Regions from separate parts of the Sodalis sp. RH19 genome, predicted to be linked through region 4. Evidence: predicted binding sites of a transcription regulator. Region 4 holds the regulator's gene; each other region holds the start of a gene.
The links. Region 4 encodes CRP, which controls carbon source genes, mostly activating them, when cyclic AMP is high. Its sites were predicted from a motif close to ATGTGANNNNNNTCACAT; they were not measured.

Region 1 (7,879 bases), 1.7 Mb from region 4:
CGGCGGCAACCTCAATTCATTGAAATGGAGATAGTATGGACGTGATAACGACCACCGGCGGACGGCCGGGGCCACGCGCGGCGTATGCGCTGCTGCTGGCTGGCGCGCTGTTGTTTACCCTGGCCCAGGAGGCATGGGCGGCACAGGAGCCGCTGCGCAAACCCGTCGGCAAAGGCGCTTACGAGATGGCGTACAGCACGCAAGGCGACGCGCTTTACCTGGCCACCTCGCAAAGCCGCAAGCTGGACAAAGGCGGGGTGGTATATCGCCTCGACCCCGCCACGCTTGATATCACCCAGATTATCCACAACGATATCAAACCCTTCGGCGCCGCCATCAATACCAAGACCGATACCCTATACTTCGGCAACACCGTCGACGGCGCCGTCACCGCCATCGACGCCAAAACCGGCGCGGTAACAGGCCGGCTGGTGCTGGATGGGCGCCAGCGTTCTGACACCGTCAAACCGCTGGCGCCGCGTGAGCTGGTGGTGGACCAGGAGACCAATACCCTTTATATCGCCGGACTGGGTGAGTCCAGCGTGATATGGGTGGTGGACGGCGCTACCCTGACCCTGCGCGCCACCCTGGACGATATCGGCAAAATGGGCACCGGGCTGGCGCTGGACGCGGCGGCAAAACGCCTGTACGTGACCAATGCCGACAACGAACTGCTGTCCATCGACACCGTCACCAACAACGTGGTGCTGCGCAAAAAGCTCGATGAAACCGCGACGGAACACTTTTTCCTCAACCTCAGCCTGGACCCGGCGACGCACCGCGCGTTTATCACCGATTCCAAACAGCCGCAGGTGCTGGTGGCGGATACCCGCAACGGTAATATCCTGGCGAAAATCGGCGTGCCGGCATCGCTGGCTGTGCTGTTTAACCCGACGCGCAACGAAGTCTATGTAACCCACCGCCAGGCGGGGCAGGTGAGCGTGATCGACGCCAAGACCTATAACGTGCTGCGCACCATCGCTACCCCGGTGCACCCGAATAGCCTGGCCCTGTCGCCCGACGGCCAAACGCTGTATGTCAGCGTAAAGCAGGCCTCCAGCCGCCAGCAGGAAGCCACCAGCCCGGATGACGTGATGCGTATCGCGCTGCAGTAATACCCGGCAGGGCGCGACGGCGTCCTGCCTGACCCTTTCCGATATGCCGCCCGCCCCGGAACTGGACGTGCCGGAGGCACGGCGCAAGCGGGGCATTTCCGCTGCGGGTTGCCCAACGGCGGTGGCAGGCTCTGGGCGCTTACCCGATTACTGCTGATATTCTCCGGCAACCGGCTTTGCATTCCCCATTCAAGACGTCGCAGAAAGCGCGGCCTGGCTCACGCACTGGTATGCTCAGAAAACCACCGTTCTTCACATTAAGGAGAAAATGTGAAGAATTCCCGCATTCATATACAATGATAACGATTCTTATTACTATTCGTATTCTCTTGGGAAAATATAAATTGCAATAGGATCATAATAAATGTGTGTAACTAAAAATTTCACTATGGGACCGCTCGCCATTTTATTCACCGCCATTTTCAGCAGCGGCGCCGGCGCCGAAACGACGGGGGAAACCGACAGCGAGGACGTGATGGTCGTCAAGGCCACGGCCGAAGAGGAGCTGAAACAGCAGCCCGGCGTATCCATTATTACCGCGGACGACATTAAAAAAGAAACGCCGGTAAATGACCTGTCGGATATCATCCGCAAAATGCCCGGCGTCAACTTGACCGGCAACAGCGCCTCGGGCAGCCGCGGCAACAACCGCCAAATCGATATCCGCGGCATGGGGCCGGAAAATACGCTGATCCTGATAGACGGCAAACCGGTCACGTCGCGTAATGCGGTGCGCTACAGCTGGCGCGGGGAGCGCGATACCCGCGGCGATACCAACTGGGTGCCGGTGGAGATGGTCGAGCGGATCGAAGTGTTGAGAGGGCCTGCGGCCGCGCGCTACGGTTCCGGCGCTGCGGGCGGCGTGGTGAATATTATCACCAAGCGGCCGACCAACGATTGGCACGGGTCGTTATCCCTGTATACCAACCAGCCGGAGGATGATAAGGAAGGCGCCACCAAACGGGCCAATTTCAGCCTGAGCGGTCCGCTGATCGACGATGTGCTGACCATGCGATTGTACGGCAATATCAATAAAACCGACGCCGACAGCCCCGATATCAATACCCAGCAAAATGGCTCCTATGCCGCCGGCCGCGAAGGGGTGCGCAACAAGGACATCAACACGCTGCTATCATGGAAAATCGATCCCCGGCAAAGCATGGACTTCGAATACGGCTACAGCCGCCAGGGCAATATCTACACCGGCGATACCCAGTACAGCAATGGTAACGTCAGCAGCCTGGTGCCGACGCTGTATGGCGAGGAAACCAACCGCATGTACCGCCAGAATTATGGCGTGACCCATAACGGCGTCTGGGACTGGGGCCAGTCCCGCACCGGCTTCTATTATGAAAAAACCAATAATACGCGCCTGATGGAGGGGTCGACGGGACGCGTAGAAGGCATGATCAATAGCGACACCTTCTCCACCAGCCGGCTGGAGAACTACAAAGCCAATACGGAGCTGAATATCCCGCTGAAGTTATGGGTGGATCAAACCGCTACCCTTGGCGCCGAATGGAACCGCGAAGAGCTGAACGACCCGGCATCGATGCATGCCACCAGCCAGACCAATGCGAACATCGGCGGTGTATCGGGCAATCCCGCGCTGCGCAGCAGTAAAAATAGCGCGGAATTAAGCGCGCTCTATTTTGAAGATAATATCGAAGCCCTACCAGGCACCGACCTTATCCCCGGACTGCGTTTCGATTATCACAGCAAGTTCGGCGCCAATTGGAGCCCCAGCCTGAATATGTCCCAGGAGCTCGGCGATTTTTTCAAGCTCAAGGCGGGCATCGCCCGGGTGTTTAAGGCGCCTAATCTGTATCAATCAAGCGAAGGGTATTTATTGCGCACCAATGGCAACGGCTGCCCGGCGGGGGTCGCCACCGGCGCCTGCTACCTGCTCGGCAACGATGACTTAAACCCGGAAATCAGTATCAACAAAGAGATCGGCCTGGAATTTACTGCCAACGGCTATGACGCCGGCATCACTTATTTCCGTAACGATTACCGTAATAAAATCGTGGCCGGCACCGATGTTATCGGCACCGCGTCGGACGGCGGCAATATCCTGCGCTGGGAAAATGGCGGCAAGGCGCTGGTGGAAGGGCTGGAGGCTAATCTGGCGATACCGGTGCTGCCCGATACGCTGAACTGGCGTACCAATGCCACTTATATGATCACCTCCGAGAATAAGGAAACCGGCAATCCGCTATCGGTGATTCCCAAATACACCATCAATACCCTGCTGGACTGGCAGGTTAACGATAAATTGTCCGCCAATGCGGCCTGGACCATGTACGGCCGGCAGAAACCGCGTGAATACGCGGACATACGCAACGAAGTCGGCTCGCTGTCCAGCAAAGAACTGGGGGCTTATTCCGTGCTGGGCGTCGGCCTGAATTACGATGTGACAAAAAATGTCCGGGTCAATGTCGGTATCAGCAATCTGCTGGATAAACGCATTTATCGTGAAAACGAAGGCGCATTAACATATAACGAACCAGGACGAGCCTATTATGCCGGCTTAACCACGTCGTTCTGACGGATATTGCGCCGCCGGACAGCAGAGAACCCTGGCGGCGGTGAAAAAACGGGGATGGCCGGCAGGTCACTGCCTGATCCCTTCAACTGAAATAAGCACGTCCACCTGCTGCGAGGCCGGACCCAGATCCGTGGTGATATTAAAATCTTTTAGCGCCAGGGTTCCTTCAGCTTCGAAACCCGCGCGATAGCCGCCCCAGGGATCGTTGCCCTGGCCGACCAATTTGGCTTCCAGGGTAATGGGTTTGGTCACGCCGTTTAACGTCAGGTTGCCGGTGATATCCCATTCATCGCCGTCTTTTTTCACCTGCGTGGAGGCGAAGGTGGCCTGGGGATATTGTGCTACGTTGAGGAACTCCGCGCTCCTGAGATGTTTATCGCGTTCCGCATGATTGGTATCGACGCTTGCGGTGTTAATCACCACGTTCACCTTGCTGGCGGCGGGATTATCAGCGTCGAATGTGAAGCCGCCGTCAAAATCCCTAAAACCGCCGTAGAGCCAGCTGTAGCCAAGATGTTTGATCTTGAATTGAATAAAAGCATGCTGGCCCTGTTTATCAATTTTATACTCCGCCGCAACGGCTATGCCCGAGGCGAAAAATAACGCGACCGTCGCCAGGCCCAGGCTAGTCTTTTTCAGCATGGTGTTTTTCCTTATATTGCGCAGGTTGATGAAGGTGATACCCAAGCATCCGCTTAAGCGTGATGTCGCCATCGATAAAATGATGTTTTAACGCGGCCAGGCCGTGCAATACCGACAGGATCACCACGCACCACGCCAGGTACAAATGGATGTCGCCCGCTAAATCGGCTTGCCCCGCCAGGCCGCTCAGGGTGGCCGGAACGGAAAACCAGCCGAATACATTTATCGGCTGCCCGTCCGCGGTGGAAATCAAATACCCGCTGGTAAGCAGGGCGAAGAGCAGGATATATAAAGTCCAATGCGCCAGCACCGCGCCGGCGCGGGTCAGCGGCGAGTAATGGCTGAGGGGTTTGGGCGGCGGGGAAATAAAACGCCAGATCAGGCGTAAGATCATCATGGCGAACAGGAGACAGCCGATGCTTTTGTGCAGTTCGGGCGCGCGATGATACCAGGTCGCATAATAGCCAAGCGTCACCATCCACAGGCCTAGCGCAAACATACCGTAAACGGCCAACGCCACCAGCCAGTGGATAGCAATGCTGATATGGCCGAAACTGTCGGCTGAGTTGCGCCAGCGCATAAGGCATCGTCCTCGTGGGTTGCGTTACCCTTGGTCAACAAATAAAACAGATTGAAATAAAAAAGCAATTTAAGTCGTGTCAAATACGTTAAAGTTTTGTAAATAGAAACAACGAGTCCTGCCTTGGAAATGTTGGCATCAGACGTGGGCAAGGTTATTTTTAAGCCCGCGGAGAACGGCGTTGGCATAGGCCCGGTAGCTGATGCTAGATCAGCCATCCAAGGAGTAATGTGGCGCCGATGACCGTCGATGCTCCGCCGATCCGGGTGGATATCTGGGCGAACGGCATCAATGACATGCGGTTTGACGCTGATAGAATGGCAACGTCGCCGGTCCCGCCCAGTCCGCTGTGGCAGCATGTGACGATGGCGGCCTCGATCGGGTACATATTGAGATAAGGCGCAATCAGAAAACTCACGACGCCCATGGAAATGACCACCGAGGCACAGACGATCACATAGCCGAGGGAGAACACCGCGACGACGCTTTCCAGCGGGACATACAGCATGCCCAGTCCAATCATAAGCGGCCATACCAGTGTGGTGGATACAAATTTATAAAAACTATGGGCTCCTTCCTCCATCTTTGCCGGGATCACCCGCGCGTATTTACACAGTACGGCAATCAGAATCATCAATACCGGTCCGGGAATATGAACCCATTTTTCGACTAATCCCCCAACGATGAAAAAGGTGCAAATCATCAATAAACCGCCGCCCATCAGCGCAAAATCCACCGGACGTTCTTCTTCTTTTCGGGCAAACAAGGCATTTTCCGCCGCCGACCTGATTAATGTGCCATCGCCACTCCAGTGAGTGCGGCGGGTGCCCAAACGGGCCAGCACGCCGGCGCAGACGATAGCGAAAATATTGCCCACGACGGCGGCGGGAGCCAACTGCGCCACGTAAACATCCGGCGAGGCGCCCAGGATGGCGGAATAAGCCAGGGAAAGGGGTAAAATACCTTCGCCAATCCCGCCGCCCAGGATGGGGACGATAATAAAGAAAAAAGTATGGTAAACGCTATACCCGAATAATTTACCCACCACCAATCCGCTTATCGCCGCCGTTGCGGTTCCCGCCAGCAAGGGTATAAACATACGGATCATGCCTTGCACCAGGACAATACGGTTCATGCCGAGGATACTGCCGACCACCAGGCTGGCGATAACAAAATACAGCAGGTTGGCCTCCTTCATTAACAGGTGTACCGTCTCCAGGGTATTAATTTTAAAAACGCCAAAAAAAACCATTACCGACGGTACCATTAGACAAAGAATGGCTGGGCCGCCAATATCGCGCAGCACGGGAATCCGTCGGCCAATATGCGACAGCAAAAATCCCAGGGTCATAATGACGGCCAAACCACCAATCATATTTTTAGGCAGGTAGCTGGAATAGGCGGAAATAAACACGATGCTGGCGATGGTAATGAAAAGAATCAACGGCACCGAACTGATATCAGCGCCGTTGCATTGCCTGAAGAATGTCGATGAGGGCGACGTTGCTGTTTTTTCATAATTCTCAATTGGTTTGTCGATTTTTTCCATTATAATCACCTTGCTGTTTTGGCGGTGCGCTGATAAGAGGTTAATGGGTTTTATTGATTAAATAGCTGACGTTAAATACATATTATAAAATTATGATGTTTTATTTTATACTCAGACGTATAATTTGTGTGCGCTACTCATCACACAATCTTTTTGGTAATTTAATTAATCTTTGTTTAATTAAAAAACTTTAAATAGTTAAAAATGCATATTAATAATTAAATTTAACTGAGAGTTGCAACCTGACATGCTATAACAGTCACCACTGATGGGTTTTTTAGCCGGGTGCGGACAACTGCTTTATGCCAAGCTGCTCGCCGGCTGTGAGTGGAAAAATATAAATACAAGCGTATTTATTGATGTTATCTGCGAGGGTTGTGAAATGGCATCGTGCAAAACGTTGTACACACATTATACCGGGTCATTGCTGCTGGATAATCCCTTGCTGAATAAGGGATCGGCTTTCACCGAACAAGAGCGTCGCGCCCTCAATCTCTGCGGACTGTTACCGAATCAGGTCGAAACCATCGGCGAGCAAACGGAGCGCGCTTATTCTCAATACTGCCAATTTAAACGGGATATTTCGAAACATATCTATTTGCGTAATATCCAGGATACCAACGAGACATTGTTTTATAATTTGTTGCGTTATCATCTTGACGAAATGCTGCCGATTATTTACACCCCAACGGTTGGCGAGGCCTGCGAGCGATTTTCGGCGATCTATCGCCGCGCCAGAGGGTTGTTTATTGCCTATCCGGACCGGGATCGTATTGACGACATGCTGCAGAATTTCTCTAAACATGATATCAGAATCATTGTGGTTACCGACGGGGAGCGCATTCTCGGGTTGGGCGATCAGGGCATTGGCGGCATGGGCATTCCTATCGGCAAGCTCTCTTTATATACCGCCTGCGGCGGCATTAATCCGGCACAAACGTTACCGATCATGCTGGACGTCGGAACCAACAATATGCAGTGCCTGGACGACCCGCTGTATATGGGCTGGCGGCACCCGCGCATAAACGATGACGAATATATGGCCTTCATCGACGCCTTTATCGTGGCGGTCAATACCCGCTGGCCCCGCGTCTTGTTGCAGTTCGAGGATTTCGCCCAAAAGAACGCCATGCCGCTGCTTGAACGTTATCGCCATACGCTGTGCTGTTTTAACGATGATATCCAGGGTACCGCCGCGGTAACGCTGGGAACCCTGATCGCCGCCAGCCATGCCGCGGGCGGCCGGTTACGCGATCACCGGGTCGTATTCCTCGGGGCGGGTTCCGCCGGCTGCGGCATTGCTGAAAATATCATCGCGCAAATGATGGCGGAAGGGGCCGGAGAAAAAGAAGCCCGTGCCCAGGTCTTTATGGTCGATAGATTTGGTCTGTTGACCGACGATATGCCCAACCTGCTTGATTTCCAGCGCCGGCTGGTGACCGCCC
Region 2 (7,879 bases), 2.7 Mb from region 4:
AGATCCCGCTGGAGGAACTGCGATCCGACGGCCAGACCAATCTGCTCAACGCGCTGTACCTGGCGGCCAACTATCCCGTGAATGAAGTCAGCCTGTTTTTTAACAATAAGATGTTTCGCGGCAACCGCGCCACCAAAGCCCACGCCGACGGTTTCGACGCGTTTGCCTCACCCAATTTGCCGCCGCTGCTGGAAGCGGGCATCCATATACGCCGCATGGCCTCCCCGCTGCCGCCCGGGGGCGACGGCGTGCTTATCAGTCATCCGATCACGCCGCAGCCGGTCGGGGTGGTCACGCTTTATCCCGGCATTTCCGCCGATGTGGTGGGCAATTTTTTACGCCAGCCGGTGAAAGCGCTGATCCTGCGCTCCTACGGCGTGGGCAACGCCCCGCAGCACCCGGCGCTGCTGGATGAATTGCGCCAGGCGGTGGCGCGTGGAAGCATCGTGGTCAACCTGACCCAATGTTTTTCCGGCCGGGTCGATATGGGCGGCTACGCTACCGGCAACGCCCTGGCGCGGGCCGGCGTTATCAGCGGATTTGATATGACCGTCGAGGCCACCCTGACCAAACTGCACTTTTTATTGAGCCAGTCGCTGCCGGCCGCCGATATTTGCCGTCTGATGCAGCAAAACCTGCGCGGGGAGTTAACCGTTAAAGAGTGAACGGGAGAGATCTATGAACAGCGCCTTACTGTTGATCGATTTACAAAATGATTTTTGCCCGGGCGGCGCGCTGGCGGTCGCCGAGGGAGACGCGGTGATAAGCGTCGCCAACCAGGCGATGGCCTTTTGCCGCCGGTCGGGTTTCCCGGTGGCGGCCTCGCTGGACTGGCATCCACGCCAGCACGGCAGTTTTGCGGTCAACGCCGGCGCCCGGGTGGGCGATACCGGCATGCTGGACGGTCTCAGCCAGGTATGGTGGCCGGTGCACTGCGTACAGGATACCCCCGGGGCGCAGTTGCACCCGCAGTTGCATCAGCAATGGATTGATAAGAAGATCCTCAAGGGCCGCCAGCCCGAGATAGACAGCTACAGCGCATTTTTTGATAACGGCCATCGCCAGCAGACCGAGCTGGATGACTGGCTGCGCGCGCTGGATATCACCCATCTGACGGTGATGGGGCTGGCGACCGACTATTGCGTAAAGTTCACCGTGCTTGACGCGCTGTCGCTGGGCTATCGCACCGACGTGCTCACCGAAGGATGCCGCGGCGTCAACCTGGACGCCGGCGACAGCCAAAGGGCGCTGGAGGAAATGCGCCGCCACGGCGCCAGGCTGGTGACCCTGGATGAGATGATGCGCGGCGTCTGAGCGCGAAGCGGCGCCGGCGAAGGATAGGCGTTTCCCGGCATGGTGACGCGGCCGCGCCTGCCGGGGTGGCCGCGCTATTCGGGCTTGATACGCGCCACCGGTCGCCCGGTCAGTTCCTCAAGCAGCTCGCGCTTGCTTTTCATCACGATTTGCCCGTCGGTGCCGATGCTCATATGCTCCGGCTGATGATTATGACGGGCCTGCCACAGCATCACCATTTGCAGGCAGTTATCCTTTTGTTCGGCGGTCAGGGGAACGCCGTCGGGCCATTTGCCCAGTTCCACCGCCGTTTTCAGGCGCTGGTAGATGTCAGGCGTCAGGTTAGCCAGTAGCGCATCAACGTCCACGATTTATTCCTTATCATAAGAATAATTAGCTGAATCGATAAAGCTTGCCTCCGCCGGCAGCGATACGCGCGGGTGTGTTACGTGCGAATCAGCCGTCGATTTCTTCGCCATTTTCCTGGTCCTTAAAACGCAGCGAAGCGGAGTTAACGCAAAAACGGGCGCCGCCGGGCTGCGGCCCGTCCGGGAATACGTGCCCAAGATGGGCATCGCAATTGCCGCAGCGGATCTCCACGCGATGCATACCATGGGAGTTGTCGTCCAGATAACGGATGGCGGACTCGTTAACCGGCTCGTAAAAACTCGGCCAGCCGCAGCCGGAGTCATATTTGGTTGCAGAAAAAAACAGCGGCGCGTTGCAGCACAGGCAGTGGTACTGGCCGGTGCGCTTATTTTCCAGCAACTTACCGCTATAAGGCGGCTCGGTGCCCCGCTCCTGCGTGACGTGGCGCTGCATATCGGTCAGATGGTCGGGGACGATGCGATCGGGATCATTTTTAGCCATACGTGCGATTCTCAGGCGGTGAATGAATGATAAGGGTTTTGAACCGGCTTATTATAACAAATAATTAACAACACCGGGATGATTTTTAGCTTAAACTAGAGGGCGAGAAACGACGTGAGCGGTAAGTGTGATGCATGTCACATTTAGCTGCCAGGTGCAGTTTAAATGGCGGGCTACGGCCCCCATCTTATTCGTAGCTGTGCGGGCGGCGGAACGGACAATTTACGTTCAAATGGTGTGATTACGTTTGATTTGCAGCAATAATTGACACGATTCCGCTTGACGCTGCGCGAGGTTTTTGTAAGTTTACAAGTAACCTTTTATTCACTAATAATTAGCTGGTGGAATATATGACTATCAAAGTAGGTATCAACGGTTTTGGCCGTATCGGCCGTATTGTTTTCCGTGCTGCGCAGGAACGTGACGATGTCGAAATCGTCGCCATCAATGACCTGTTAGACGCCGACTATATGGCTTACATGCTGAAGTATGATTCAACTCACGGTCGTTTCGACGGTACCGTGGAAGTGAAAGACGGCCATCTGGTTGTAAACGGCAAAACCATCCGTGTTACCGCTGAGAGAGATCCGGCTAACCTGAAATGGGGTGACGTTGGCGTTGACGTGGTTGCAGAAGCCACCGGCATCTTCCTGACCGACGAAACCGCCCGCAAGCACATCACCGCCGGCGCTAAGAAAGTGGTCCTGACGGGCCCTTCCAAGGACAATACCCCGATGTTCGTCATGGGCGTGAACCATAAATCCTATGATGGCCAGGATATCGTGTCCAACGCTTCCTGTACCACCAACTGCCTGGCGCCGCTGGCCAAAGTACTTAACGATAAATTCGGTATCGTTGAAGCGCTGATGACCACCGTACACGCCACCACCGCAACGCAGAAAACCGTCGACGGCCCGTCCCATAAAGACTGGCGCGGCGGCCGCGGCGCGTCCCAGAACATCATTCCGTCCTCAACCGGCGCCGCCAAGGCCGTGGGTAAAGTTATCCCCGAGCTGAACGGTAAACTGACCGGCATGTCCTTCCGTGTTCCGACCCCGAACGTTTCCGTTGTCGATTTAACCGCGCGCATTGAAAAAAGCGCAACGTATGAAGAAATCTGCGCAGCGATGAAAGCAGCGTCCGAAGGCGAACTGAAAGGCGTAATGGGCTACACCGATGAAGACGTGGTTTCCACCGATTTCAACGGCGAAAAACTGACGTCGGTATTTGACGCCAAAGCCGGCATCGCGCTGAACAAGAATTTTGTAAAATTGGTAGCCTGGTACGATAACGAAACAGGTTATTCCAATAAAGTACTGGATCTGATTTCCCATATCGCCAAGTAATCATTGTCGATAAAGAACGGCTTATGGGGCGACAGCAATGTCGCCCTTTTTATTTGATTCCAATGCTTAACTTCACAAGGCTCATGTATGCATAACTCTGTTTTTGCGTTACCCGTCAAAGAGCAGCTCTCATCCTCCATCAGCTTGCGTCAGATGGATGAACTGCCGGTTATCGTCATCGATCATCCGCGCGTCAAGGCGGCGGTTACCCTGCAGGGCGCCCATCTGGTGGCCTGGCAGCCCGCAGGCGAAGAACCGGTGCTGTGGTTAAGCGACAGCAGCGAATTCAAGGATGGCGTGGCCATTCGCGGCGGCGTGCCCGTCTGCTGGCCCTGGTTCGGCAAGGTAGCCAGTCCCAACCATGGTTTTGCGCGTATCCTGCCCTGGCATCTCGACGTCCATCAGGAAAACGATCAGCAGGTCACCCTGTCCCTCAGCCTGCACGACAGCGCCGTTACCGAGCAATACTGGCCGAAACCCTTTACCCTGACCGCGACATTTGTCCTGGGCCGCACCTGCAGCATCGAACTGGAAGCCAAAGGCGATTTCCAGAACACCGCCGCCCTGCACAGCTATTTTAATATCAAGGATATTAACGACGTCAGCGTAAGCGGACTGGGCAACAGCTATATCGACAAGGTGAACGGCGGCGTTACCGCGCAACAGCAGGGCGACGTCACGTTCAGCGGCGAAGTGGATCGGGTATATACCCACCCGCAGGACATCAGCCTGATTAACGACCGGGGCAATAAACGCGTCATCGAAATCCATCATCACCACTACAGCGACGTGGTAGCCTGGAATCCCGGCGCGGAATTGGCGAAAAAAATCAGCGATATCACGGACGAGGGCTATAAAACCTATGTTTGCGTGGAAACCGCACGCGTCAATAAACCGCTGGTAGCCACGCCGGCCGCCCCCGCGCGCCTGGCGACGGTTATCAGCCTACGTAAAGCCTGACCGCGGCTTACGGCCCCATGGCGGCCAGGGCCGCCCACGCTAAACTGCAGCAAACCTGTTACCGGGAAAGCGTGCCGGTGGGGCCGGGCCGGTCCTCTCGGGTCGTCGCTAAGATCAGACGATATCCAGATGGGTTTTGCGCTGGGGCGCGGGAAACGCGCGATCCAATTCATCAAGGTGCGCCGCGCTCAATACCACCTCCAGCGCCCTGGCATTCTCCTTCACATGCGCCCGGCTTCCCGCCTTGGGAATAGCAATCACCCCCGGACGCCGTATCACCCATGCCAGTAACACCTGGGCCGGCGTAAGCGCCAGTTCGCCGGCGATACGCTGTACCGCCTGATTGTCCATCAACCCGTTACGCAGCTTGCCGGCCTGCGCCAGCGGACAGTATGCCATCACCGGCATTCCCCGTTCCTGGCACCACGGCAGCAGATCGTACTCAATACCGCGCGAGGCCAGATGGTACAACACCTGATCCGTCATACAGGCATCGCCGCCCGGCAGCGACCACAGTTCCTCCATATCCGCCACGTCCAGGTTCGACACGCCCCAACGTTTGATCTTTCCCGCCTGGCGCAGCGTCTCCATGGCGGCGATGGTATCGGACAACGGAATGCCGCCGCGCCAGTGCAATAAATACAGATCAAGATAATCGGTTTGCAGACGGCGCAGGCTGTTTTCGCATGCCGCCTGCGCCTTGGCGCCACCGGCATTCTGCGGATAGACCTTCGACACCAGGAACACCTCTTCGCGCCGGCCCTGTATAGCCCGGCCCACCACGCGCTCCGCGCCGCCGTCGGCGTACATTTCGGCGGTATCAATCAGGCTCAGCCCCAGGTCGAGTCCATACTGCAACGCGCGCGCCTCAGCCTGGATATCGCTGGACCGTTCGCCCATATACCAGGTGCCCTGACCTATCGCGGGCAGGGTATGCCCATCGGGAAAAATCACCTGTTTACTGGCCATAGTTCCTCCTGTTGTATAAAACACCGCGGGCGCACCTGATTGGTGCGCCCGCGCATAAATGCACCCCAATGAAGCATGGTGCGCACCATTTAAAAGCGGTAGGTCATCCCTACCCCGATAAGCGTCGTCGCGCTGGCATTCACCATCGGACTATCTTTCACTTCATCGCTCAACCGGGTATAGCGCGCCATCAGCGAGGCATTCCAGTTTTCGTTCAACGCGTAAACCGCCGTCAGCTCCAGGTACGGCGACCATCCGTCGTCGGCCTGGTATTCCGCCAAGCCGCTGCGCCTGGATTCATGCCGGCTGACGCCATAATAGTAATCGTTCTGGTTATCGCTGGCCCAGTTGGCGCCGATGCCGGGCAACAGGGTCAACCGGTCGAATGTAAAAGGATAAAGATAAGCGAGATCGGCGGTAAATCCATCGCTGTTATCCAGGATATCGCCTAGATAGGATGCGCGAACTATGCCCCATTGCGCCGTATACTTATAGCGCAGCCCCGCCATGGCGGTTCCGCGCCGCTTATCCAACTGCTTCATATAGCCGTAATCATTGTCGCTGGGCTTGAAGCCGAACGGCGAATATTCGGCCGTCAGCGACAGCTGGTTCTGCGCATCCTTCCACAGATAATAGCCGGCGCTCAGGCCTTGCAGGTAGACGCTGTCCCCGTCATAGTTAATGATGGGAAACGGGATTGTTCTGTCGTCGGCGCCTTTATAAGGGCTGGTGGCGTGCAGCGCGGATGCGCCCACGGACCAGGTGCCGGCCATTGCCACCGGGGCGCAGAGGCCCAGGGCTACCGCGAGACTCAGTAAGGATAATGGGTGAGTTTTCACAATGGATGCTTCCCGTAGTGTTAAAAAAACGAACAAACCGCAATATAAACGTGAAGTGTAAAGTAAACCAACGCCGTTTGCCGATTATTTACAGAAAAGAACAATTAACGTCTAAATTATATCCTAATTTTATATACACTATGCCAAAATCGGTCCACAGCCCTACAGGCCGCGCCACACAGGGCTTTGGTAAAAAAACGTTAACTGAGTCATTGATATATCTTAAAAAAAGCGGTAACACATAAATGACATTTGCCAGATGCCAACTAAACTTTATTATAGAGAAAGGTTTTTCCTGAGAGCGGTAACAATAAAGTGCAAACAAAGTTGGCATAGTGGTTGCTGTACTTAGGAGAGATCGATTTTTTCAGGAGCACTAAATACTTATCCTAGCTCCTTTTTAACCTGTGCTAATAACGAAGGACGGGCATCGCTATGAACATATTTGACCAGTATCGTCAGCGCTACGAAGCTGCCAAGGACGAAGAGTTCACACTGCAGGAATTCCTTACCATCTGCCGCCAGGATCGCAGCGCATTCGCCAACGCGGCGGAAAGACTGTTAATGGCCATCGGTGAGCCGGTCATGGTCGACACCGCCCAGGAGCCACCGCTTTCCCGACTGTTTTCCAACCGCGTTATAGCACGCTACCCCGCCTTTGAAGAATTTTACGGCATGGAAGAGGCTATTGAGCAAATCGTGTCATATCTCAGGCACGCGGCCCAGGGACTGGAAGAAAAGAAACAGATCCTGTACCTGCTCGGACCGGTTGGCGGCGGTAAATCTTCCCTGGCCGAGCGTCTCAAGGCGCTGATGCAGCGGGTGCCCATCTACATCCTGAGCGCCAACGGCGAGCGCAGCCCGGTCAACGATCATCCGTTATGCCTGTTCAACCCGCAGGAAGACGCCAACATCCTCGAAAAAGAGTATAGCGTGCCGCGCCGCTATCTCGGCACCATCATGTCGCCGTGGGCGGCCAAACGCCTGCACGAGTTCGGCGGTGATATCACCCGTTTTAAAGTGGTCAAGGTCTGGCCGTCCATTCTAGAGCAGATAGCCATCGCCAAGACCGAACCGGGCGATGAGAACAACCAGGACATCTCCGCCCTGGTAGGTAAAGTCGATATCCGCAAACTGGAGGACCACGCCCAGAACGATCCCGACGCCTATGGCTATTCCGGCGCCCTTTGCCGCTCCAACCAGGGCATCATGGAATTCGTCGAAATGTTCAAGGCGCCGATCAAGGTGCTGCATCCCCTGCTGACCGCCACCCAGGAAGGGAACTATAACGGTACCGAAGGTATCGCCGCGCTGCCGTTCAACGGCATCATTCTCGCCCACTCCAACGAATCGGAATGGGTGCAGTTCCGCAACAATAAAAACAACGAGGCGTTCCTTGACCGTGTCTACATCGTCAAAGTGCCTTATTGCCTGCGGGTTTCGCAGGAAATCAAGATCTACGAAAAACTGTTGGTCAATAGTGAGCTGTCGGAGTCGCCCTGCGCGCCGGGCACGCTGGAAACGCTGGCCCGTTTCTCCATCCTTTCACGGCTGAAAGAACCGGAAAACTCCAGTATCTACTCCAAAATGCGCATCTATGAC
Region 3 (7,879 bases), 2.7 Mb from region 4:
CGCCGGGGACGGCTAAAGGCAGGCAAGGGCACCCGGAGTTATGAATACCCCGTACGGCGCTGGCGTTGCGATAGCGCGTTAAACGGCCCAGGCGGGCCGTAGCGCGCATCCCCAGGCGGGGGCGCAGTGATAGCGCTGCGGACACAAAAAAGCCCCTTACGGGGCTTTTTGGCGTTTCCCCCGCCGGAACGGGGGACTGACAGGCATCAGCAGTATCAGCTGGTGACTTTCTTGCCTTTCTTCTCGGATTTCACGACGTCATTTATCGTCGCTTTGATATTACCGACAGGGGCGGGCGCATTGGCCGCCGCGACGGCGTTTTCAAAGGGTTCGACGAATTTACGGCCGTAGTAGGTATCCATCAGGATTTGCTTGAGTTCGGCAATCAGCGGATAACGCGGGTTGGCGCCGGTACATTGGTCATCGAACGCATCTTCCGACAGTTTGTCGACTTTTGCCAGGAAGTCTGCTTCCAGCACGCCGGCTTCGCGAATAGAGGTCGGGATGCCCAGGTCTGCCTTGATTTCGTCAAGCCAGGCGAGCAGATTCTCGATCTTCTGCGCGGTACGGTCGCCCGGTTTGCTCAGGCCCAGATGGTCCGCCACTTCGGCGTAGCGACGGCGTGCCTGCGGACGGTCGTACTGACTGAACGCGGCCTGCTTGGTCGGGTTGTCGTTGGCGTTGTAGCGGATCACGTTGGAGATCAGCATAGCATTGGCCAGGCCATGGGGAATGTGGAATTCCGACCCCAGTTTATGGGCCATGGAGTGACATACGCCGAGGAAGGCGTTGGCAAACGCGATACCGGCGATGGTGGCGGCGTTATGCACGCGTTCACGGGCCACCGGGTTCTTGGCGCCTTCATGATAGCTGGCCGGCAGGTATTCTTTAAGCAGCTTAATGGCCTGCAGCGCCTGGCCGTCGGAAAACTCGGTGGCCATAATGGACACATAGGCTTCCAGCGCATGGGTTACCGCATCCAGGCCGCCGAAGGCGCACAGGGATTTAGGCATGTTCATCACCAGGTTGGCGTCGACAATCGCCATATCCGGCACCAGGGCATAATCCGCCAGCGGGTATTTCTGGCCGGTGGCGTCATCGGTGACCACGGCGAACGGCGTAACTTCCGAACCGGTGCCCGAGGTGGTGGTAACCGCAATCATCCTGGCTTTTACGCCCATTTTCGGGAACTTGTAGATACGTTTACGGATATCCATAAAGCGCAGCGCCAGCTCTTCGAACGGGGTACCCGGATGTTCGTACATCACCCACATGATCTTGGCGGCATCCATCGGCGAGCCGCCGCCGAGGGCAATGATGACATCGGGTTTAAACGACATCATCTGCTCGGCGCCCTTGCGCACGATGCTCAGGGTCGGATCGGCCTCAACCTCGAAGAACACTTCGGTTTCAATGCCGTGGTTTTTCAGCACCGAGGTAATCTGGTCGGCATAGCCGTTGTTGAACAGATAGCGGTCGGTGACGATAAAGGCGCGTTTTGCGCCGTCGCTGGCCACTTCGTCCAGGGCGATCGGCAATGAACCACGACGGAAATAGATGGATTTAGGAAGCTTATGCCACATCATATTTTCAGCTCGCTTGGCCACGGTTTTCTTGTTGATGAGATGCTTGACCCCGACGTTCTCGGAGATCGAGTTCCCGCCCCAGGAACCACAACCCAGCGTCAGGGACGGCGCCAGCTTGAAGTTATAGAGGTCGCCGATACCCCCTTGAGAGGCCGGGGTGTTGATCAGGATACGCGCGGTCTTCATCTTGTCGCCGAAAAAATTCACGCGTTCAGGCTGGTTATCCTGGTCGGTGTACAGACAAGAGGTATGGCCGATGCCGCCCATCTCCACCAATTTTTCCGCTTTGATCACGGCGTCTTCGAAATTCTTGGCGCGGTACATGGCCAGCATCGGCGACAGTTTTTCATGGGCGAAGGGTTCTGAGTCGTCCACGACGGTCACTTCACCGATCAGCACCTTGGTGTTGCCCGGCACTTTGATACCGGCCATATCGGCAATCTTCGATGCCGCCTGGCCGACAATGGCCGCGTTAAGCGCGCCGTTTTTCAGGATGATGCCCTGAACGGCCTTCAGTTCCTCGCCGCGCAGCATATAGCCGCCATGGCTGGCGAAACGTTCGCGTACGGCGTCATAGATTTCGTCGACCACGATAACCGACTGTTCGGAGGCGCAGATGACGCCGTTATCGAAGGTCTTCGACATCAGGATGGACGCTACCACGCGTTTGATGTCCGCGGTTTCATCCACCACGACCGGGGTGTTGCCGGCGCCGACGCCGATGGCAGGCTTGCCGGAGCTGTAGGCGGCCTTGACCATGCCCGGACCACCGGTGGCGAGGATCAGGTTGACCAGCGGATGATGCATAAGCTGGTTGGATAATTCCACGGTCGGCTCGTCTATCCAGCCGATGATGTCTTTCGGCGCACCGGCGGCGACGGCGGCCTTAAGCACGATTTCCGCCGCGCGGTTGGTGGCGTTCTTGGCGCGCGGATGCGGCGAGAAAATGATGCCGTTGCGGGTCTTCAGACAGATTAACGCCTTGAAGATAGCCGTCGATGTCGGGTTGGTGGTGGGCACGATACCGCAGATGATACCGATGGGTTCGGCGATGGTGATAGTGCCGAACGTATCGTCCTGGGCCAGGATGCCGCAGGTTTTTTCATCTTTATAGGCGTTGTAAATATATTCGGAGGCAAAATGGTTTTTAATCACTTTATCTTCGACGATGCCCATACCGGATTCGGCTACGGCCATCTTGGCGAGGGGGATGCGCGCATCGGCGGCGGCCAGGGCGGCGGCGCGGAAAATTTTATCCACCTGCTCCTGGGTAAAATTGGCATATTCGCGCTGGGCTTTTTTGACGCGTTCTACCAGCGTATTAAGTTCAGCGACATTAGTAACAGCCATAATGCTCTCCTAATAAATGTTAAAATTTTGGGTTAGATTGTTAAACTCTTTAAGTAAAAAGCCTGCCCGCCTCGCCCACAAAGATATATATGACTAATATTATATCAGTTAGTCTATCTGCCCAATCAGGGATATGCATTGGCACAATGAGCTTTTTACTTAATGAGTTTCTTCAATCACCTACTTTAACAAAAAATTCAGTTAAATTGCCGCTTTTTTATGCTTACCCGGCTTTGCGTTAAAGGGATCTTAAAGAGTATTACCGCAGTTATATGTGATACATATCACAAATTATGCATGCTGACTCCATTCAGCATGGAGGGATGGCCGCAAAAGTTACACAGGTGCCTTAATTACGTTAACCGATGAAATGTCGGGATAAATACGATTACAATTAATTAACAAACTGGCTGCAAAATTCGCCCCAAATAGCGATTTACCGCCGGGGGAGAAAGCAAAACGGCAGGCCGCCAGAAAAATCCACCTTAACATTGCCTGCCTAACCCCGCGCAGCGATGCTCATAACGGTCAGCATCAAAATAGGACAAAACATGCACGGAATTGGCCAAAATGCACCATAAAGCATCAGCGTATATTAACTGCGCAATGGGATTTTGTCGGCATAATGGGAAATTAATCGTGCTTTATTTCAAAACGATAGCGGGTTTTATCGGAATTTTCCGGATTTTTTTTCAGCCTAAGCGGCAAAGGGTCTTGTCACAATGCTACTCAGATGTTATTAGTGTTTATTCACGCATCATTAGGCGTTTATTCTCTTTACAGGCCATAAATTGACCTTATGTGTTTTTATGTAACAAATGATTAAATAATAATTATTTTTCCATGTAAGGCTGATATTTTTTGATGCCATGATAACTGTAAATAACTTCTTGCCAGGCCTGTGTCCCACCCGATTGCTGTTTTTGCCGGCGCCGCGCCGGCTTGTTTCCTTTATAGCCTTCACCAATAAGGAATACCGCTTCTTTGCCTTGTGGTTTCGTTCACCATAATTGGCGTGGGAGTTGTCATACCCGTTTAACGGGAACCTGCGTGCCGCAAAGCCGGGGCCACGCAATAATAAAAAACTGGAGTGCACTGATAATGACCAACATCACGAAAAAGACACTGCTGGCGGCGGGCATCATTGCCGCACTGGGCGTCGTGTCGGTAGGATCCTCTTTCGCCGCGGACGTTCCCGCCGGCGTGCAGCTTAGCGACAAACAGGAATTGGTGCGCGGCAACGGCGCCGAAATACAGTCCCTCGATCCCCATAAGATAGAAGGGGTGCCGGAATCCAATATCAACCGCGATGTGCTGGAAGGGCTGACCATTAACGACCTGTACGGCCATACGCAGCCGGGCGCCGCCGAAAGCTGGGAGACCAAGGACTCGAAAGTCTGGATCTTCCATCTGCGCAAAGACGCCAAATGGTCCAACGGCGATCCGGTGACGGCGCAGGATTTTGTCTATAGCTGGCGTCGCCTGGCCGACCCGCAGACCGCGTCGCCGTATGAAAGCTATCCGCAGTACGCCCATATCGTGAATATCGATGAAATCATTGCCGGCAAAATGAAACCCGATACCCTGGGCGTTAAGGCCGTGGACGATAAGACGCTGGAAGTGACCCTGAGCCAGCCGGTGCCTTATTTTCCTAAATTACTGAGCAACCCCGCCATGTCGCCGGTGCCGCAAAAGGTGGTGGAGCAGTTTGGTGAAAAATGGACCCAGCCCGCCAATTGGGTCGGCAACGGCGCGTATAAAGTAAAGGATTGGGTCGTCAACGAGCGTCTGGTGCTGGAGCGTAGCCCGTCCTATTGGAATAATGCCAAGACGGTGATCAACCAGGTGACCTACCTGCCGATTTCCTCGGAAGTAACCGACGTGAACCGCTATCGCGCCGGCGAATCCGATATGACCTATAACAATCTGCCGATCGAATTATTCCAGAAGCTGAAACGCGAAATCCCGAAAGAAGTGCATGTCGATCCGTATCTGTGTACCTATTATTATGAAATCAATAACCAAAAGGCGCCCTTTACCGATGTGCGCGTGCGCACCGCGCTGAAACTGGCGCTGGATCGCGATATTATCGTTAACAAGGTTAAAGCCCAGGGCGACTTGCCCGCCTTTGGTTTTACGCCTCCGTATACCGACGGCGCCAAGTTGACCCCGCCGGAGTGGTTTGGCTGGAGCCAGGACAAACGTAATGCCGAAGCGCGTAAGCTGCTGGAGCAGGCCGGCTACACCAAGGATAAGCCGCTGACCTTCGATTTATTGTACAATACCTCCGATCTGCATAAGAAACTGGCGATTGCCGTTGCGTCGATATGGAAAAAGAACCTGGGCGTGGAAGTCAAGTTGGTAAACCAGGAATGGAAAACCTTCCTCGATACCCGTCACCAGGGGACCTTTGATGTATCCCGCGCCGGCTGGTGTGCCGATTACAACGAACCCACCACCTTCCTGAACATTATGCTGACCAATGGTTCGAGCAATACCGCCCATTACTCCAGCCCGGCCTTTGATAAGCTGATTGCCGACGCCGTCGACGCCAAGAGCGATGATGCGCGCACAACCTTGTATCAGCAGGCTGAACAGCAACTGGATAAGGATTCCGCCATCGTTCCGGTGTATTACTATGTGAACGCCCGGCTGGTGAAACCTTATGTTGGTGGATATACCGGTAAAGATCCGCTGGATAATGTGTATGTAAAAGACCTTTACATCATCAAACATTAACCAGGCGTAATGGATGACAACAGGGCAGGGTCTTCACGGGCCGTGCCCTGTTTTTCCTGTTCAAGTGAACGATTTGAATAAATGCACGTTATAGGTATTGGGCATGTTAAAGTTTATTATCCGCCGGTTGCTTGAAGCGATTCCGACGCTATTCATATTGATCACCATTTCATTTTTCATGATGCGGCTGGCGCCCGGGAGTCCGTTTACCGGCGAGCGCGGCCTGCCGCCGGAAGTGATGGCCAACATCGAAGCCAGGTACCATCTCAACGATCCGATGATAAAGCAGTACGGCGCGTATCTGGTCCAACTGGCGCACGGTGATTTCGGCCCGTCGTTCAAATATAAAGACTATTCGGTTAACGATTTGGTGGCCAATTCTTTTCCCGTCTCGGCCAAGCTAGGCCTGGCGGCGTTTATACTGGCGATGGTGGTGGGGGTATTCGCCGGCGTCATGGCGGCGCTGCGGCAAAATACCAAATGGGATTACCTGGCCATGGGTTTTGCCATGACCGGCGTCGTCATACCCAGCTTTGTGGTGGCGCCGCTGCTGGTGCTTATCTTCGCCATTACGCTTAAATGGCTGCCGGGCGGCGGCTGGAACGGCGGCGCGCCCAGGTTTGTGCTGCTGCCGATGATTGCCCTGTCGCTGGCCTATATCGCCAGCATCGCCCGTATCACCCGTGGCTCGATGATTGAGGTGCTGCACTCCAACTTTATCCGCACCGCCCGGGCCAAGGGACTGCCCATGCGGCGCATTATTTTCAGCCACGCCCTCAAACCCGCGCTGCTGCCGGTCATTTCTTATATGGGACCGGCGTTTGTCGGCATCATTACCGGCTCCATGGTAATAGAAACCATCTTCGGACTGCCGGGGATCGGCCAGCTGTTTGTCAACGGCGCGCTGAACCGTGATTATTCGCTGGTGTTAAGCCTGACCATCCTGGTCGGGGCGCTGACGATTTTATTTAATGCGATTGTCGATGTGCTGTACGCGGTTATCGACCCGAAAATACGTTATTAAGCTGGAGCACGCACATGATGATTGGTAACAAAAATAGCGAGGCTCTGGAGAAACTCAGCGAAACGCTGCAAGTGGAAGGCCGTAGCCTTTGGCAGGACGCCCGCCGGCGTTTTATCCATAACAAGGCCGCGCTAACCAGCCTTATCGTTCTGGCGCTGATCGTGGTGTTTGTCGCCCTGGCGCCTTCCCTGGCGCAATTCAGTTACGACGATACCGACTTTGCCATGATGTCGGCCGCGCCGAGTATGGAATCCGCGCATTATTTCGGCACCGATTCCTCCGGCCGCGATCTGCTGGTGCGCGTGGCCATCGGCGGACGGATTTCCTTGATGGTCGGCGTCGCCGCCGCGCTGGTGGCGGTGATCCTGGGCACGCTTTACGGTGCGCTGTCCGGCTATCTCGGCGGTAAAACCGACTCGGTGATGATGCGCCTGCTGGAAATCCTCAACTCTTTTCCGTTTATGTTTTTCGTTATCCTGCTGGTGACTTTTTTCGGCCGCAATATCTTTTTGATCTTTATCGCCATCGGCATGGTGTCCTGGCTGGATATGGCGCGTATCGTGCGCGGCCAGACCCTGGGGCTGAAACGCAAGGAGTTTATCGAGGCCGCGGTGGTCAGCGGGGTGCGTACCCGCAATATTATCCTGCGCCATATCGTCCCCAACGTGTTGGGCGTGGTGGTGGTTTATGCGTCCCTGCTGGTGCCGAGCATGATCCTGTTCGAGTCGTTCCTCAGTTTCCTGGGGCTGGGCACGCAGGAGCCGCTGAGCAGCTGGGGCGCCTTGTTAAGCGACGGCGCCAATTCCATGGAAGTGTCGCCCTGGCTGCTGATGTTTCCCGCCTTTTTCCTGGTGGTGACGCTGTTTTGTTTTAATTTTATCGGCGATGGCCTGCGTGATGCCCTCGACCCGAAAGATCGTTAAGGAGTGCCGTGATGAGCATAATCGACCCAAAAACGCCGACGCCCTCCCTGGCGTCGGCTGCGCCCGCGCCGGCATTGCTGACCGTTAAGGATTTGCGCGTGACCTTCGCCACCGCCGACGGCGATGTGACCGCGGTTAACGACCTGAACTTTACCCTGCGGGCCGGGGAAACGCTGGGTATTGTCGGCGAGTCCGGCTCGGGTAAGTCTCAGACCGCGTTTGCCCTGATGGGACTGCTGGCCGCCAACGGGCGTATT
Region 4 (7,879 bases):
TTAGGGTTATTTTTGGGCCACAGGTAAGGCAGCAGTATTTTCAGCGGCTTATAACGGTGCATGCGTTGTTTTTTTATCCCTGACGATATGACAATATGGCCGGTAGCCTGCGGGCGGGCGTCGGGTGAATATCACACAGGTCCTGATCTCCTGTCCAGGCAAAGGACGCTATCCTGTGTGGCTGGCGGGGCACGGGCCGCTATCTAAAATGCATCCTGTTGTTATTCAATAAAAATCTATTTACCAGTAGGATATACCGGCGATGTTGCTGCTTATCGATAACTATGACTCCTTTACCTACAACCTGTACCAATATTTTTGCGAGCTGGGCGCGCAGGTAGAGGTATGGCGCCACGACCGGTTGCAACTGGCCGATATCGAGCGCATGGCCCCGCGGCAACTGGTGATTTCCCCGGGTCCCGGCACCCCCGACGAGGCCGGCATTTCATTGGCGGCCATTCGTCATTTTGCCGGCAGGATACCTATACTCGGCGTCTGTCTGGGTCATCAGGCCATTGCGCAGGCTTTCGGCGCCCGCATCGTGCGCGCAAACCAGGTGATGCACGGCAAAACCTCCGCCATTACCCATGACGGCCGCGGCGTCTTCGCCGGGCTGGCCCTGCCGCTGACGGTCACCCGCTACCATTCCCTGGTGATCGACCGCGCCGGCTTGCCCGATTGCCTGGAGGCGACCGCCTGGAGTCTGCGCGACGGCGCGCGGGATGAAATCATGGGCATCCGTCATCGAACCCTGCCGCTTGAAGGTGTACAGTTTCATCCTGAAAGCGTGCTCAGCGAGCAGGGGCATCAACTCCTGGCGAACTTTCTTGCGTGTTAGCCGATCGGCATGTTGATATAGCATTAACGGACAAGGCCACGGGCAGCGGCTTTTTTTCGCTCTGATAGTGATAAAACGATTGCACTGGAGTGATTTTTTATTCATATTTTATGACTATAATATCACTTCTTGATTTGTTGCGGACCGGGTAATTACATATGAATACAGATAATAGCGCAGTAACGCGGGAAACTTTCGACCAGGTTATTCTGCCGGTTTATGCACCGGCGCAGTTTATTCCGGTCCGGGGCAAGGGCAGCCGGGTATGGGACCAGGACGGAAAGGAATATATTGATTTCTCCGGCGGCATTGCCGTCACTGCGCTGGGACATTGCCACCCGGCGCTGGTCGCGGCGCTGAAAGCCCAGGGCGAAACCCTATGGCACACCAGCAACGTCTTTACCAACGAACCGGCGCTGCGCCTGGCGCGCAAGCTGATTAACGCCACCTTTGCCGACCGGGTGTTTTTTGCCAACTCGGGCGGCGAGGCCAATGAAGCGGCGTTTAAGCTGGCGCGTCACTACGCCATTACCCGCCACAGCCCCTATAAAACCAAAATCATCGCTTTTCATAACGCGTTCCACGGCCGCACGCTGTTTACCGTTACCGTGGGCGGGCAACCAAAATATTCCGACGGCTTCGGGCCAAAACCGGCGGATATCGTCCATGTGCCTTTTAACGATCTGGCGGCCGTCAAGGCGGTGATGGATGATCATACCTGCGCCGTGGTGGTGGAGCCGATTCAGGGTGAAGGGGGCATTATGCCCGCCACGCCGGAATTCCTGCAGGGCCTGCGCGATCTGTGCGACCAGAATCAGGCGCTGCTGGTGATGGACGAAGTGCAGTGCGGCATGGGGCGCACCGGCAAGCTGTTTACCTATATGCACTATGGCGTAACGCCGGATATTCTGACCACCGCCAAGGCGCTGGGCGGCGGTTTCCCCATCAGCGCCATGCTGACTACGGAAGAGATCGCCTCGGTGATGAAAGTGGGCACCCACGGCACCACCTATGGCGGCAATCCCCTGGCCTGCGCGGTATCCGAGGCGGCGCTGGATGTGATTAACCAGCCGGAAGTCCTGGCGGGCATTAACGAAAGGCACGATCGTTTCGTCAGCGCGCTCCAGGCGATTGACGACAAATATCAGGTATTTTCGGATGTGCGCGGCATGGGCCTGCTGCTGGGCGCCGAACTGCGGCCGCAGTTCCATGGCCGGGCGCGCGAGTTCCTGCACGCCAGCGCCGCGCAGGGCCTGATGATCCTCAACGCCGGTCCGGACGTCATCCGTTTCGCGCCGTCGCTGGTGGTGGAGTTCGCCGATATCGAACAGGGCATGGCCCGGTTTGAACAGGCGGTGGCGCAGGTTATCGCCGCCAAACCCTAAGGCGCGCGGCGGGAGACTAATGGCTTAACCGGCGCGCCAGCCAGTTGCCGTGCTGCGGCCGCTGGCGCCAGGCTACCGATGAAATCGTATGCATCACGCCCAGATGGAACAGAATACGCCGCAGATGGCGTTCCATCAGGGTGCCGGGCAGCTCCGGCGTTTCGCCGGCGGCATCCATCACCGGGCTGTCTGAGCTTGGGCCGTCATATTCCAGCCGTTGCTGGCAGCGCTGCAGCGCCACCTCGCAAGAGGCCAGGTACTTTTGCGCCAGCGTCGGCGTCAGCATGTAGTGATCCCGCGCCAGGATGGTCATGGCATTGATGTGCTCGACGATGAACTGGCTATGGGTCACCCATAAACGCATATCGGTCAGATAGCGCGAATTAAACGCCGGCTCCCGCATCGCCTGGCTAAGCGACGTAAACAGCGCGTTGTGCGCCTGGTTGACCTTCATGCGCGCGTAGGCCAGCGCCGCCGGCTCGGGGGCGGGTTGCAGCAGCAGTCGCAGCGCGTCCTGGTCCCGCTCCAGCGCCAGATGGGCGTTTTTGCGCAGCATACCGCTTTGCCACTGCGGCCATAACCACAGCATGCCGCCGAACGCCAGCATACAGCCGATCAGCGTATCCACCAGCCTGGGCACCAGGAAATGCGCGCCGTTCAGCGACAGTAGCTGCAACGTATACACCGCGGTCACCGTCATGCCGATCATCGCCAGGCCGTAATTTTTGCGCAACACCAGGTAAGACGCCAGCGTCAGGAACAACATGCACAGCAATACCGTGCCGTCGCTCAGCCTGAATTGCAGCGTGCCGGCGGCAATCACCAACCCCGCCAACGTGCCCAGGGCCCGATGCTGGATCCGCACCCGGGTGGCGTTATAGCCGTTCTGGCTGACAAACATCACCGTCATTAAAATCCAGTAGGGTTTGGGGAGATCCAATACCAGCCCCAGGCTGCTGCCGATGGCCAGCATAATCCCAAGCCTTGCCGCGCTGCGCAGCGCCATGGATTTAAAGGAACAGTAGCTGACCAGCGCATGCCAAAACGACAGCCGCTGCTGGTTGTCGGCCATCAGGTCGCGGCGGTAAAGCGGGCGCTGGGTACGCAGCAGCCGGGCGATACGGCTGAAATGGTAATAACAAAACTGTCCGACCGGATTATCCGGATGCCGGTCGGCAATTTTTTCCAGGGCCGACAGCGCGGTGGCCATGTTAAAACGCCCCGGCTGCCGGTGATAGAGAATATCATCCGCCAGTACCCGCAACCGCGCGGCAATCAACCGGGCGTTATAGCGGATAACCGCCTCGGCGTGGCTTTGCGCCACCAGTTTTTGTACTTCGTCCGGCTGGTGCAGGCTGACGGCGATATGCTCCTGCAAATCCAGCGCCACCTGGAAAGAACGCAGCAGGCGTTTGTACTGCAGCTGATCATTGGCCGACAGCATATAAAGCTGCTGGTATACCTGGGCAATCAGATCAATCACCGCCTGCTGGCGGGCAAACAGCGGCGGCAGGGCGGTTTCCGGATCGGTATGCTGTGTCAGCAGGGTATATTTCGCCTCGATATAATCCGCCAGCTCCCGATACAGCAGGCTAAGAGATTCCCGCATCGGCTGCTCCTTCCACAACCGGAACCACAGGGCGTTGAACAGTCCGTACCAGGCGGTGCCGGCAATATACAGCAGCGGCGGCACGACGGGCGGCACATTGCCGGCCAGGCCCAGGGTAAAGATGGCGGCGATAAGCGCGGCGGGCAATAAACGGCCGTGCAGCGGGCTGATTTCACCGGTAACGCCGAACAGCAGCGCCAGGCCGAGCATCACCAAGGGCAACGGCACCGGCACGGCCAACAGCACCTGGATCAGCACGCTGCTCAGCGCGAACAGCGCACCGCCGACGGCCAGGCGCTTGAAAAACCGTTTATGCAGGGTATCGAGGCCGGCGATATTGCAGCAGGCAGGGACCAACGAAAACAGCAGGCCGTTTTGCAAGCTGCCGAATAACAGGCCGGCGGCCACCGGCAGGCATAGCACGATGGTTTGCCGCAGGGCATAGTTTACTTCAGGGTGGTAGATTAACCGGCGCCACATACTGTCAGCAAAAAAAGCGTGGTACGAAGCACCACGCCTGTATAACGGGGCTATCAGCGCGTGCCGTAAACAACAATGGTTTTACCGTGCGCGGATATAAGATTTTGATCTTCGAGCATTTTAAGAATACGTCCTACCGTCTCGCGGGAACAGCCGACAATCTGGCCGATTTCCTGACGGGTGATTTTTATCTGCATGCCGTCGGGGTGGGTCATGGCGTCGGGTTGTTTCGCCAGGTTCAACAGGGTTTGCGCTATGCGTCCGGTAACGTCCAGGAATGCCAGGTTGCCGACTTTTTCCGACGTTACCTGTAAACGACTGGCCATTTGCGCCGACAGGCGCATCAGGATATCCGGATTCACCTGAATCAGCTGCCGGAATTTTTTATACGAAATCTCGGCGACTTCACAGGCGGTTTTCGCCCGTACCCAGGCACTGCGTTCCTGACCTTCCTCGAATAGGCCGAGCTCACCGATGAAATCTCCCTGGTTAAGATAGGAGAGAATCATCTCTTTGCCTTCTTCATCCTTAATCAGCACCGCCACGGCGCCCTTAACGATGTAGTAAAGCGTTTCAGCCTTTTCACCCTGATGTATAAGTGTACTCTTCGATGGATACTTATGAATATGGCAATGAGACAGGAACCATTCGAGAGTCGGGTCTGTTTGCGGTTTGCCGAGAACCATTCGCTGTTATCCTCTTTTGTCATCGCTATCCCAGGTTCGGGACATCGTATTCCCTGTTACGGCGCTTGTATTATTCACTCTGACTCCGCGTTTAAACGGAGCGACGTAAGGGAACTTATTAGGGTCTGGTAATGTGATGTTCCGATCGATCTCTTGCCCTTTCATTATCATGAGGCCGATCCAGCCTTGTTTTTAGCATAGGTTTGAAGCAGTGTCTTCTGTTGTCTTGCTTCAGCATGAAGTATGTTCAGTAACATTGCCAGTTTTCCAACAAAAATGTAGTCTGCTGGAAAGCTTTTCATCAGGAGTATCATAATGCAGGCACGGGTCAAATGGGTAGAAGGGTTGTCTTTCATGGGCGAATCCGCCTCGGGCCACCAGGTTTTGATGGATGGGAACGCGGGCGAAAAAGCGCCCAGCCCAATGGAAATGGTATTGATGTCGGTCGGCGGCTGCAGCGCCATTGATGTGGTATCGATTTTACACAAAGCGCGGCAGGACGTCCGGGACTGCGAGGTCAAACTCACATCCGAGCGCCGCGACGAGGCGCCGCGCCTGTTTACCCATATCAACCTGCATTTTATCGTCACCGGCGCCGGGCTGACCGACAAGGCGGTGGAGCGGGCGGTGACGCTATCGGCGGAAAAATACTGCTCGGTCTCACTGATGCTCGGCGCGTCGGTCAATATGACCCACAGCTTTGAAGTGCGCGACGAACGCCACGCCCCCGCCGCCTAACCGGCCCGCCAACACCGCACTCAAACCCGGCGTGTTCAAGGGAGAGCGCGCCAATGGGGTCGAATCGGGCATGGTTTCTCTGCCCGACCGAGCGCCCCATGGCACGGTATGCCCGCCAACACCGCGCTCAAACCCGGCGTGTTCAAGGGAGAGCGCGCCAATGGGGTCGAATCGGGCATGGTTTCTCTGCCCGACCGAGCGCCCCATGGCACGGTATGCCCGCCAACACCGCGCTCAAACCCGGCGTGTTCAAGGGAGAGCATGCCGATGGGGTCGAATCGGGCGTGGTGTTCCCGCCCGACCGAGTGCCCCACGGTATGCTAGGCCCGCCAACACCGCAGCGAATCCTGGCGTGTTCAAGGGAAAGCATGCCGATGGGGTCGAATCGGGCGTGGTGTTCCCGCCCGACCGAGCGCCCCACGGTATGCTAGGCCCGCCAACACCGCAGCGAATCCTGGCGTGTTCAAGGGAGAGCATGCCGATGGGGTCGAATCGGGCGTGGTGTTCCCGCCCGACCGAGCGCCCCACGGTATGCTAGGCCCGCCAACACCGCAGCGAATCCTGGCGTGTTCAAGGGAAAGCATGCCGATGGGGCCGAATCGGGCGTGGTGTTCCCGCCCGAGGCCTCGAGTTTACTTAATTTCCTTTCCTTCCAGCAACTGCTGTACCAGCGGCCCCATTATCAGCTCCATCGCCAGCCCCATCTTGCCCCCGGGCACCACCAGCGTATTAATATTGGAAATAAAGGAGCCTTGCAGCATCGCCAGCAGGTAAGGCAGGTCGATATGCGCCAGGCTACGGAAATGAATAACGACAAAACTTTCGTCAAGTGAGGGAATCGCCTTGGCGGCGAAAGGGTTCGACGTGTCGACGGTCGGCACCCGCTGGAAATTGATATGGGTGCGGGAAAACTGCGGCGTGATGTAGTTAATATAATCCTCCATCGACCTCACCACCGAATCCATCACCGCCTCGCGCGAATGCCCCCGCTCGCCGGTATCGCGCACCAGTTTCTGGATCCACTCCAGGTTGACGATGGGCACCACGCCCACCAGCAAATCCACGTGCTTCGCCACGTCATGGCTATCGGTCACCACGCCGCCGTGCAGCCCCTCGTAAAATAACACGTCCGTCGGTTCCGGCAACGCCTGCCAGGGCGTAAAGGTACCGGGGATCTGGTTATACGGCACCGCCTCGTCATACGTATGCAGATATTTACGCGACTGGCCGCGGCCGGTATCGCCATACTGATGAAACGTATGCTCCAGCAGGCCAAAGTTATTGGCGTCCGGACCAAAGTAGCTGATATGGCGCCCTAAATCCCGCGCCTTGCGGATCGCCATATCCATTTCCGGCCGGGTAAAGTGATGAAAGCTGTCACCCTCCAGTTCGGCGGCGTGGATATTCAACTGCTGGAATATTTTACGAAACGCCAGGCTGGTGGTGGTGGTGCCCGCACCGCTGGAACCGGTAACGGCAATAATGGGGTGTTTTGTCGACATGGTAACCCTACGCTTGGTTGAATTGCGGCGTGAAGAAGTGCGCCCGGCATCAAGGCCCAGAAGTGAGTGTTAGCATATTTAGCGCTTAGGGGCCAGGGGCTTCGCTATTCGCCCGGCGTATCTCCGGCCTGGTCATTAAACCGGCCGCGCGGCATGATATTGATATTTTCATGCAATTCCGACCAGACCACCACCGCCTCGCCGCTTATCAACTGGCGTTTTACATCCTCGACCTTTTGCGCCAGTGATTTCTCCTGCTCGCCATAATCGGTGCCCTCACGCAGTACAAAGGACTCGATCAGGTTATAGAGCGTGTCAGGATCGATTTGTTCCCAGGGAATAATCACGATATTGTGTCCCGATAGTCAATAAATCAAGGTGTTGAGTAAATTTCACCTGTTATGCCTTGTGCATCCACGTGCGCACTGGTAGCTTCATACGCGTTATTTTACGGGGAGCCGCCAAAACGTGGAACTGAGTCTTTTTCTGTCAATGCTGGGGTTTCTCTGGGTGGCCGCCATTACCCCTGGTCCTAATAATATGTTGCTTACCGCCTCGGGCGCCAATTTTGGCTTCTGGCGCTCGATGCCGCTGATGATCGGCATCATGCTCGGCATGCAATGTATCCTGCTGCTGGTGGC

Region 1: the regulator CRP is predicted to act here: its motif matches at 6,563-6,580, upstream of ACL2XF_RS04760 (2-hydroxycarboxylate transporter family protein).
Region 2: the regulator CRP is predicted to act here: its motif matches at 2,289-2,306, upstream of msrB (peptide-methionine (R)-S-oxide reductase MsrB).
Region 3: the regulator CRP is predicted to act here: its motif matches at 3,209-3,226, upstream of adhE (bifunctional acetaldehyde-CoA/alcohol dehydrogenase).

Annotation. Positions count from the first base shown of each region.
Region 1 is NZ_CP178734.1:1,053,812-1,061,690, forward strand. Features, by position in the region: gene ACL2XF_RS04740 (YncE family protein) at 36-1,115, shown strand; gene ACL2XF_RS04745 (TonB-dependent siderophore receptor) at 1,480-3,663, shown strand; gene ACL2XF_RS04750 (YceI family protein) at 3,730-4,302, opposite strand; gene ACL2XF_RS04755 (cytochrome b) at 4,289-4,885, opposite strand; gene ACL2XF_RS04760 (2-hydroxycarboxylate transporter family protein) at 5,091-6,434, opposite strand; gene ACL2XF_RS04765 (NAD-dependent malic enzyme) at 6,817-7,879, shown strand, end outside.
Region 2 is NZ_CP178734.1:2,105,658-2,113,536, forward strand. Features, by position in the region: gene ansA (asparaginase) at 1-665, shown strand, start outside; gene pncA (bifunctional nicotinamidase/pyrazinamidase) at 679-1,314, shown strand; gene ACL2XF_RS09460 (YeaC family protein) at 1,389-1,661, opposite strand; gene msrB (peptide-methionine (R)-S-oxide reductase MsrB) at 1,750-2,163, opposite strand; gene gapA (glyceraldehyde-3-phosphate dehydrogenase) at 2,514-3,509, shown strand; gene ACL2XF_RS09475 (D-hexose-6-phosphate mutarotase) at 3,597-4,469, shown strand; gene ACL2XF_RS09480 (aldo/keto reductase) at 4,584-5,438, opposite strand; gene ACL2XF_RS09485 (MipA/OmpV family protein) at 5,528-6,277, opposite strand; gene ACL2XF_RS09490 (PrkA family serine protein kinase) at 6,713-7,879, shown strand, end outside.
Region 3 is NZ_CP178734.1:2,081,955-2,089,833, reverse strand. Features, by position in the region: gene adhE (bifunctional acetaldehyde-CoA/alcohol dehydrogenase) at 216-2,936, opposite strand; gene oppA (oligopeptide ABC transporter substrate-binding protein OppA) at 4,038-5,675, shown strand; gene oppB (oligopeptide ABC transporter permease OppB) at 5,779-6,699, shown strand; gene oppC (oligopeptide ABC transporter permease OppC) at 6,714-7,622, shown strand; gene ACL2XF_RS09340 (ABC transporter ATP-binding protein) at 7,634-7,879, shown strand, end outside.
Region 4 is NZ_CP178734.1:5,122,020-5,129,898, forward strand. Features, by position in the region: gene ACL2XF_RS22960 (ABCB family ABC transporter ATP-binding protein/permease) at 1-62, opposite strand, end outside; gene ACL2XF_RS22965 (aminodeoxychorismate synthase component II) at 263-838, shown strand; gene argD (bifunctional acetylornithine/succinyldiaminopimelate transaminase) at 997-2,223, shown strand; gene ACL2XF_RS22975 (YccS/YhfK family putative transporter) at 2,240-4,312, opposite strand; gene crp (cAMP-activated global transcriptional regulator CRP) at 4,366-4,998, opposite strand; gene ACL2XF_RS22985 (hypothetical protein) at 5,166-5,354, opposite strand; gene ACL2XF_RS22990 (OsmC family protein) at 5,314-5,736, shown strand; gene ACL2XF_RS22995 (phosphoribulokinase) at 6,369-7,238, opposite strand; gene ACL2XF_RS23000 (YheU family protein) at 7,343-7,585, opposite strand; gene ACL2XF_RS23005 (LysE family translocator) at 7,707-7,879, shown strand, end outside.